Regions from separate parts of the Caproicibacterium amylolyticum genome, predicted to be linked through region 2. Evidence: riboswitches for the same ligand, from Rfam matches in the RefSeq annotation. Region 2 holds a riboswitch; the other holds the start of a gene.
The links. A riboswitch is a leader RNA that binds a small molecule or an ion and turns the genes downstream of it on or off. The one in region 2 is predicted to bind cyclic di-GMP.

Region 1 (4,195 bases), 600 kb from region 2:
ATCCGGCCGTTCTCCACATGGCCAAGAATGTGCCGCCCACTGGAAGCACCGATGTCCACCGCCAAATAATAGGTTTGCATATGAGACTCCTTTTTGCTAAAATAGGATTGCAAGTGCAGAGCCGTTCCTCTGCTGTGTTTACGAGTATAACATGGGATTTCATGAATATCCATTCATTAAATTCTTCTGTTTTTTTGTAAAATTCTACTTTTCATGGAGGCGTATAAATGCTTTCCTGCAATCTGGATTTAGAACCACACAGTGTCTGGCTGCGCACAACACCGGGTGCAGCAGCGTTAGCGCAACCCTACCGCTGTACAGAAGCAGGGCTGTTTTACGGCGGCGCACGCTTCTCAACCGCGCGTACGGAAAAAAATAGTTATATTCTGTTTTTTACGCTGAAAGGTGCCGGGCTGATTGAGCAGGGTGAAACCACCCTGCTGCTGCCGCCCGGTCAGGCACTGCTGCTGAACTGCCGCCAACCCCAGAGTTACTGCACTGCGCCGGAGCACGGCTGCTGGCACCATTACTGGGCACATATTGACGGGAGCGGTGTGCAGGCAGTGGAAAAGATATTAAATCCGCATCATATCACTGCTGTACCACTTTCTGAGCTGACCGCGCGTGAGCCCTTTGAGCAGCTGCTTTCCTGTATTACCAGTGAAACAATGCCTTCCATACTCCGGCAAAGTCTGGCTGTTCACACAATTCTCTCAACGATGGCAGTACAGTCTTTGGAGAATGATGCGGCCGCCTCAAATCGTGCGTTGGTTCAGCAAGCAGCGGAACATATACGTGCTTACTATGCTAAACCGCTTTCACTGGACAGGCTGGTTGCTGATGCACACATCAGCAAGTCTTATTTTCTGCGGCTGTTCCGGCAGTACATCGGCACAACACCTTACAATTTTCTGCTGTGCTGCCGCATTACCCGTGCAAAAGAACTTTTGGTAACGACCGACCTGCCTGTGGGTGAAGTTGCACGCAGCACCGGATTTGTAAACGAAGCAAACTTTTCCACGAGATTCTCCGCCATGGCAAAGCAAAGCCCCCTGCAGTACCGCAGAGCAGCACGGCGGGGGAACTGATTACATCAGTTTGTTTTTTTGGACAAATCTCTTATCAAGGATTCCTGTAAAATGAATTAAGCAGCTTGCTGAAGTAACGACTGTATGGAATTCTGACCGGGGTATGCTCGGAAAACAGATCAGTCCTCTGTATATTCATGAGATACGGACTCGGAATGTGGGGGCTAAGCATTAAAACAAAGAATGGTGAAAATCGTATGTTTTATTGTATAAGCAAAAAGCTTCCGGCGAAAATTCTTCGGAAACTTTTATTCAGTTGTAAGTGTCAAGCTAGGCGGCATATCGAAAAAAGTTGAAAAAAAGTGAGACACTGAATCTAATCACTGAAAGGTTCCAAATGAGTCTTTGGGACAAGGTTGAAACGGTTGATGCAACGGAAAAATTTGTGATTACTTGGCAAAGACCAGCGTATGACCGAATTGACACGTATCAGCTCCAGACCCCGCAAGTGCCTTGGCTGGAAAACTCTCATGGAATTTTTTTACACGAACTGGCGTTCCCGCTAACAATTCATTTTTTTGAAAAAGCTTAAAGTATTGCATATTTATTCCGAGTGTGATATGATAGCAAAAGTAGAAATAAAAAGAAAATAGCAAACCAATCCAAAGATTGGGACGCAAAGCCACGGGTCTAAGGTAAAAGCTACGACAGCCGGGTTGCCATGTATACGGGTAGTTTCGAAGGAGTCATGGCATTTTTGTGGCTCCTTTTTTGTATGCTCATACAAATTTCCATTTAATTTGGAAAAACTGTTCAAATTTAGCTTCATCGTTTTTGTGAATTATTAAAACTATATAAATGAAAATTGCCAACAATTTGTCAGGAAATTCATGGGACTTTTTATCTACCGCTTTCATTTAATTTTGAAAAATGGTTTTTTAATCATTTTAATACAATTTCAAAAAGTGAGGATTTGAAGAATGGGTACATTTAATTTTTCGATTGCAGGAAACGTAATGAAGGTAAGTCTTTCCGGGAATTTCGATAAGCCGACGGTAGCGAGCTTTGTGTCCCGCTATAAAACGGAAGTTGCAAAAATTAATCCCTCAACTTGCGAACTTGCAATTGAAATTTCACAGATGCAAGTGCAAACTGCAGACATGCAGGATACTCTGCAGGCATGCTTCAAGCTGTATGGCTCTACTGGCTTTAAGAAAATTAAAATGAATTGTGGGGATAATGTTGTGCTTGCCATGCAGGCACGCAGAATTGCAAAGTCATGCGGCCTTACAAATGTGGAAGTTAAATAAATCATCTTACGGGAGCAAGTTTGCTCCTGTTTTTTTATTCGGTAGGAAGTAGAAAGGACTGAAGTAAAACGTATGATTCCTATTAAAATTAAGGAGATTTCTGTTTGTCATGGCAACAAAGTGGTCGACAACACACCTTATCTGGAACACTTCAAAAAGCAGGGTAAAGATGTGGAGCATTTCTTGCATGATGTAATCGGCAGAGATAAGCGGTATTTATTTGACAGCGAAGAGGATAACAGCCTGACTTACGGGATTTTGGCAGCGAAGGATGTGCTGAAAAAAACGGGATACAGCGGTTCTGATATGGATCTTATCGTTTTTTGCAGTCAGCTTCCCGAGTATATTGCGCCGCCGTGCTGCATGCACATTCACCACGCAATCGGTGGAAAAAGCGAATGCATTTGTTACGATATGAACGTGAATTGCGCCGGTATGACAATTGCACTGGAACAAGTCAGTAAATACATGTCCGTAACACCATCTGTAAATAAGGCGCTGATTGTTGGGTGCGATTACATTAATATGACGGTTGACCCTAACAGCGAGTACACCTATGGACACTACGGAGATGCTTCGTGTGCGTACGTTCTGGAAAAGACAGAGGAGCCATGCGGGCTGATTGACTCTGTTTACGATATGAAATCCGAAGAACACAACAATATTCTATTCCCCGGCTGCGGTTTTTCAAAGCTTTTTAAAGTGAAAGATCCGGCGGAACTGCGCCTGCGGTGGATTCCGTTCGACAGCAACGTTCCCAAAACGGCGACGGAAGGAATTATTAAAATTCTGAAACGAAATAACCTGCAGGTGTCAGACGTGAAAATGTTCTGCCTTTCCCAGTATGTTTACAAAAATATTGAAATAATCCGCGAGATACTTGGTGTGGAAGCTTCGCAAAGCCTGTACATTGGCGACGAGTACGGTTACACCGGCACCACCAGCCCGTTCATTGTACTTTACGAGGCAATTGAACGCGGAATGGTGAAACGTGGAGACAAAATTGTTTTTTGGACGGTTGGCGCAGGAGCAGAAAATATTACTGTACTGTACCAGTACTAATCAATAAATGGCGTTTAAGCTGGGTATACAGGAGGTAGAAAATGCATTTCACAGAACAAACTATCGGTGCGTTTATGGATGAGAAGTGCAGGGAGTATCGAAATAAAGAAGCTTTGGTGTTCCCGGATGGCCAGGAAAGGTATTCTTTTGAGGCATTTCAAAAACTCTATGAGGATATTGCAAAGGGATTGCTGTATTTGGGAGTCAAAAATGGTGATCATATTGCACTGCTGTCCCTGAACTCTCCCTTGTGGATTGCACTGCAAATTGCAGCGGCAAAAATCGGCGCTGTTTTGGTCTGCATCAATACAGGTTACATAAAAGAAGAATTAGAGTACGTACTGCGCCATTCCGAGGCAACAACCCTGCTCATGATGGAATCTTTTAAGAAAAATTCTTTTTTTAACTCCCTTTCTGAAATTTGCCCTGAACTTTCAACGGCTCAACCCGGGACCCTTTGCAGTGCCAGCCTGCCGAATCTTAAAAATGTGGTGATGTTGGACAACTGCGTGAAAAACGGTACGTTTTCCATAAATGACGTACTTGGCATGGCTGCGCAGGTAACAGATGCTACGCTTCAAAAAGCTTCCGATAGGGTGCATTGCAAAGATATTACGAATATCTATTACACTTCTGGAACAACCGGTAAGCCCAAAGCAGTCATGCTTAACCACTTTGTTATTCTGAACAACGCGCTGCAGTCCGGCAGGCAGCTGGGGTACACCGGAAAGGACCGCCTGCTGCTCTGCCTGCCGTTGTTCCATGTTATTGGGTATGTGCTGAGTGCGTTTTCCT
Region 2 (4,195 bases):
AGAAAGCGCGGCGGCAGTTTATCTTTCCGGTCTCCCGGTCAACGCAGTCCATGCACTTGCAACTTTTTTAACACTGCTGTTGGTATCACAGCCTCTGTTTGAAAAGTTGGACCGCATAAAACTGAAGTATGGCATCATGGAGGCAGACCGTGAAGTTTGATTCGTTCCATCCGGCTGTCAACTTTTTGTTTTTCACAGCCATTTTCGCGTTTACTGTCAGTTCTAATCATCCAGTATTCGTACTGATTTCGTGGATTTGCGCATTTCTGTTTTCGCTTCAGTTAAACGGAACACGGGCATTGGTGTTTAATATCGTTTTAATACCGTGTATTGGCTTATTTGCGGCATTTTATGCCTCGTTCACTCATTTTGGAGTTACCACTTTGTCTATTAATTGGATAGGAAATCGTATTACAGCAGAATCACTGCTGTATGGCAGCATAGTTGGTTTGACAGCAGCGGCTGTACTAATGTGGATTTCCTGCTTTCATGCTACTGTACCGTCTGATAAAATCATCTATTTGTTTGGGCGTGTGGCACCAAAATTTTCACTGCTTCTGTCCATCTGTCTGCGTCTGGTTCCGCGTATAAAAGCAGAAGAAAGCAGCATTAACGCAGCACAGTGCGGCATTGGCAGAGGAAAATGTCAGGGCAGCTTTTTCTTTCGGATGCGGCATGCTTTTCGGGAAATTTCAATTTTGATATCGTGGACACTGGAAAATTTTATTCAAGTATCCGATTCAATGAAAAGCAGGGGCTTCACACTAAAAAAGCGGACAGCCTGTTCCATTTATCGCTTTGACAACCGAGACCGTATTTTTGTGATTTTTCTCTGCGCGCTGATTACAGGAGCAGCGGCGGCAGCCATGTTTGACCAAATGCAAATTCAATATGACCCACAAATCGTATGGAATGATATTACACCGATATCCATTCTCTTTTATGTACTGTACAGTTTACTGTGCCTACTGCCTGCGATTGTGCAGGCAGTTACGCAGATACATTTTCGTTTGCAAGAATCCAATGTATGAGTTTTTAAGGGCCCGCACTGTTTACTGCTTACAGTAAATCACTGTAAACATAAACAGTGCAGGTCCTTTTTACTTGCATGATTTTTGCATATTGATATTTTGGAATGCAATGCTATAATGATAATTGCTAAATACTGTATATTTAGGTGCAAGATGGAGAGGAAGATTTAATATGTATGAGACCTGTTTATCCTTTTGGGATACACTTTCGGATGCACAAAAGGAAAGTATTCACCGTGAGGCGGAACTCATAGAAGTACCGGTGGGTGCTCGGAATCCATTTGGAAAAGAAAAGAATTATCAAATGCTGGCCGTGATAAAAGGGCGCATTCGTGTTTATATGCTTGCCGAGGATGGCAAGGAAGTGACTTTTTATCGTATGGTTCCGGATTCCCTCTGTTCGTTTATGCTGAAAGATTGCCTGAGTGAAGACGGACAGATTGGAATTATGCTGCAGGCCGAAAGTAATTCTGAAATCTTGTGTATTCCGGTGCAGCTGCATGAAGCCCTGCTTACAGAATCAGCGGCCTATTTAAAGGAACAGATGGAATCTGAGCGCGACTGTTGCAGAAAGATTACTGGTGTTGTGAATGATATCCTTTCTAAGCGGTTGGACAGCCGCATCGCCAAGCTGCTGTTGGAAGAAAGCAGCTTTTGCGGAACAAATCAACTGAAAATAACACATGAAGAAATTGCCTGTCATCTGGGCAGTGCGCGAGAAGTTGTTACACGAATTTTAAAGGATCTGCAGAAACGGCAGATGTTGATTTTGCATCGTGGGGCAGTTGTGATTACTGATAGAGAAAAGTTGAAAAAACTGATATAGATAAAATCCATCTGATAAAGATTCCAAATTCCAGTTATTACTTTTATCTAATTGGAGGTTCAATATTAATAAATCTATTTATTACAAATAAGATATCAGATAAAACATCAAAAAAGTTACAAATAGAATAGCAAAGTCCAATAAATGTAACTATGTTACATACAAATTAGCAAAATGATGGTAACATATTTGTTGTCACCAAGAAGAAATAAATTCCAATCAAGTAATTAACCAATAGTTATCACTTGTAAAAGCAAAGCCGATGAGAATCGGTGACGCAAAGCTAAAGGGCCCCTCAGCTAACTGAGGCGGCAGCCAGCTGCCAAAGCAAAGCGGATTTTCAATCCGCAGTTGTTTTGGCATTTTTTTTGCCTGTTTTTAAGCGGAACAAAGGGAGGAAAGTCAATGAAGATTGACGGCGTAACATTGAAACGCAGAATTAAAAAGTCTATTTGTGCTGTTTTGTGCCTTACCGTCCTTTCCTCTGCTGTTTCCATTGAGATTGCGGGAGTGGATGCCAACGCGGCAAGTGCTGCTTCGGTTACTGCACAGGATATTCAAGATGGACTTGGCAGTGCAAGATACTTTGGCATTTTAGCGAATAAACTGGGAAACAGTTCTGCTCTCAATTTTGAGTCAAACATTGCAGTTGCAAATATCACCGGCTCACAAGGGGAAATAGGAAATGTAAAAAGCTGGGGAAAGGCCTCCGCTGGTTCCGGTACAGTTACACTAAGCATCAGCGCACCACAGGGTACTTACCAATTCGGCATCTATCAGGATGCAGCGGGTACGCAGTTACGGGGTGAACCTTTTTGGATAGAACCCAACAAGGACGGCACCGTGCAGAAAACCATTACCGGTCTGACTCCCAACAAAACATATTATGCTTATTTGATACAGAATGGCAAGGTAAACACGGCAGTAGGTGCCAAACTAACTGCAACTTCTCACTCCAGTTCTGATGATTATGCATCTATCAATTACATAAAGGATGTCAATTACCAATCAGACACAACCATTAAAGTCAAAGGTGTTGCCGAAAGCCCCAGCAAAGTTTATTTTGGGGACAGCTGCTCATTAGAACCGATTGGCAATGGCTCCGGTCAGGGATATATTAAAAATAAAAAGCAATATCGCTATTTGGTTGACGAATTTTCGTCTGTTACAACTACAAATCAAGAAAAATTCCCAGTTTCTTTAGGTGCACAGGGAAACGAGTTTGCAAAAGAAACTTATGACAGTTTAAGTAAACTTTCCAGTCAGTTAAGCCAATGCACGGATTCGGCGGCGGACGCGCAGGTAAAGGTCATTAATTTAAACCTACAGTCCCAATATGATTTTTGGTCTGGAGAAAATATTGTATATAGTTCGCAGATAAAAGCAGCTCTGTGCAACGCATTGGGCTATGGAGATTATAATGACCTTGCAAATAAAGGTATTTCCCTTTTTGACGATCAGTATCTGGTAATCAATTTCAACGTTGATAAAAATTGTGACTATATAGATATGCCTGAAATCAGAATCGGCGGGGTAAATCCAGGATCACAATACGATCCCGTTGCACGCAGAGTCTTGTGGAACTTTGGTACGGTTACAAAGGATGTTCAAATATATTCTTCAGCGCAAGCGGGCATGTTGGGAACCATTCTTGCACCAACTTCCGATGTCCAATTATCGAACTGCCTGATAACAGGTGCTGTTTATGCGGATGAAGTCAACATTACGAATGGCGGCGGCTTAAAGCGCGCGACCTTTCAGGTTGGAAGCTCTGGTGTGGCAGTCGTAACAGTACCGTCGCCTTCAGCAGAAGTGAAATTGCAGAAGACAGCTAAAATGCAGTCAGATGGGCGCACCGCAGAAATAACACTGACGCCCACCGGTTCTATCAGCAGCTATACGTCTATTCCAAAGTCAGAAGTTATTATGATGCTAGACCGCTCAACCAGTATGAAATTGTCAGTTGACGGAACAAAACACGGTGGTGATTACTGGCACAGTGATGGTGACTATCCAGAGGATCAGGGAAGCAGTAATTATAAAAAGTATGCAGGGGATTCCAGACTGGCAATTCTAAAGTCCGCCGCTGCAAAATTCATGGGTAAGTTAACGCAAATCAATACGCTGCTGCCAAGTGATAAACAGATTGATGTGGCAAATGGCGGATTCTGTTGGACGAAAAGAGCTGTTGGCAATTCTTATTTTTCCTATTTAAAAGATGATCCGATGAATACCCAGGACTATAACGCGGTCCATAATGCAGATGGGGAAAAAGAGTACAATTATAACTCCTATAGACCCCACAACACTAGCTTCGAGGGTACTTTCATAAACGGAT

Region 1: another riboswitch for cyclic di-GMP. It lies ahead of H6X83_RS10225 (hypothetical protein); the one in region 2 lies ahead of H6X83_RS07395 (hypothetical protein).

The regions. Positions count from the first base shown of each region.
Region 1 covers NZ_CP060696.1:2,146,831-2,151,025, forward strand. Annotated here, with positions in the region: gene rhaB (rhamnulokinase) at 1-80, opposite strand, end outside; gene H6X83_RS10215 (AraC family transcriptional regulator) at 228-1,088, shown strand; gene H6X83_RS10220 (hypothetical protein) at 1,381-1,620, shown strand; cyclic di-GMP riboswitch class I at 1,670-1,752, shown strand; gene H6X83_RS10225 (hypothetical protein) at 2,009-2,338, shown strand; gene H6X83_RS10230 (3-oxoacyl-[acyl-carrier-protein] synthase III C-terminal domain-containing protein) at 2,411-3,400, shown strand; gene H6X83_RS10235 (AMP-binding protein) at 3,442-4,195, shown strand, end outside.
Region 2 covers NZ_CP060696.1:1,542,238-1,546,432, reverse strand. Annotated here, with positions in the region: gene H6X83_RS07410 (ECF transporter S component) at 1-160, shown strand, start outside; gene H6X83_RS07405 (energy-coupling factor transporter transmembrane component T) at 150-1,031, shown strand; gene H6X83_RS07400 (Crp/Fnr family transcriptional regulator) at 1,204-1,857, shown strand; cyclic di-GMP riboswitch class I at 2,100-2,184, shown strand; gene H6X83_RS07395 (hypothetical protein) at 2,263-4,195, shown strand, end outside.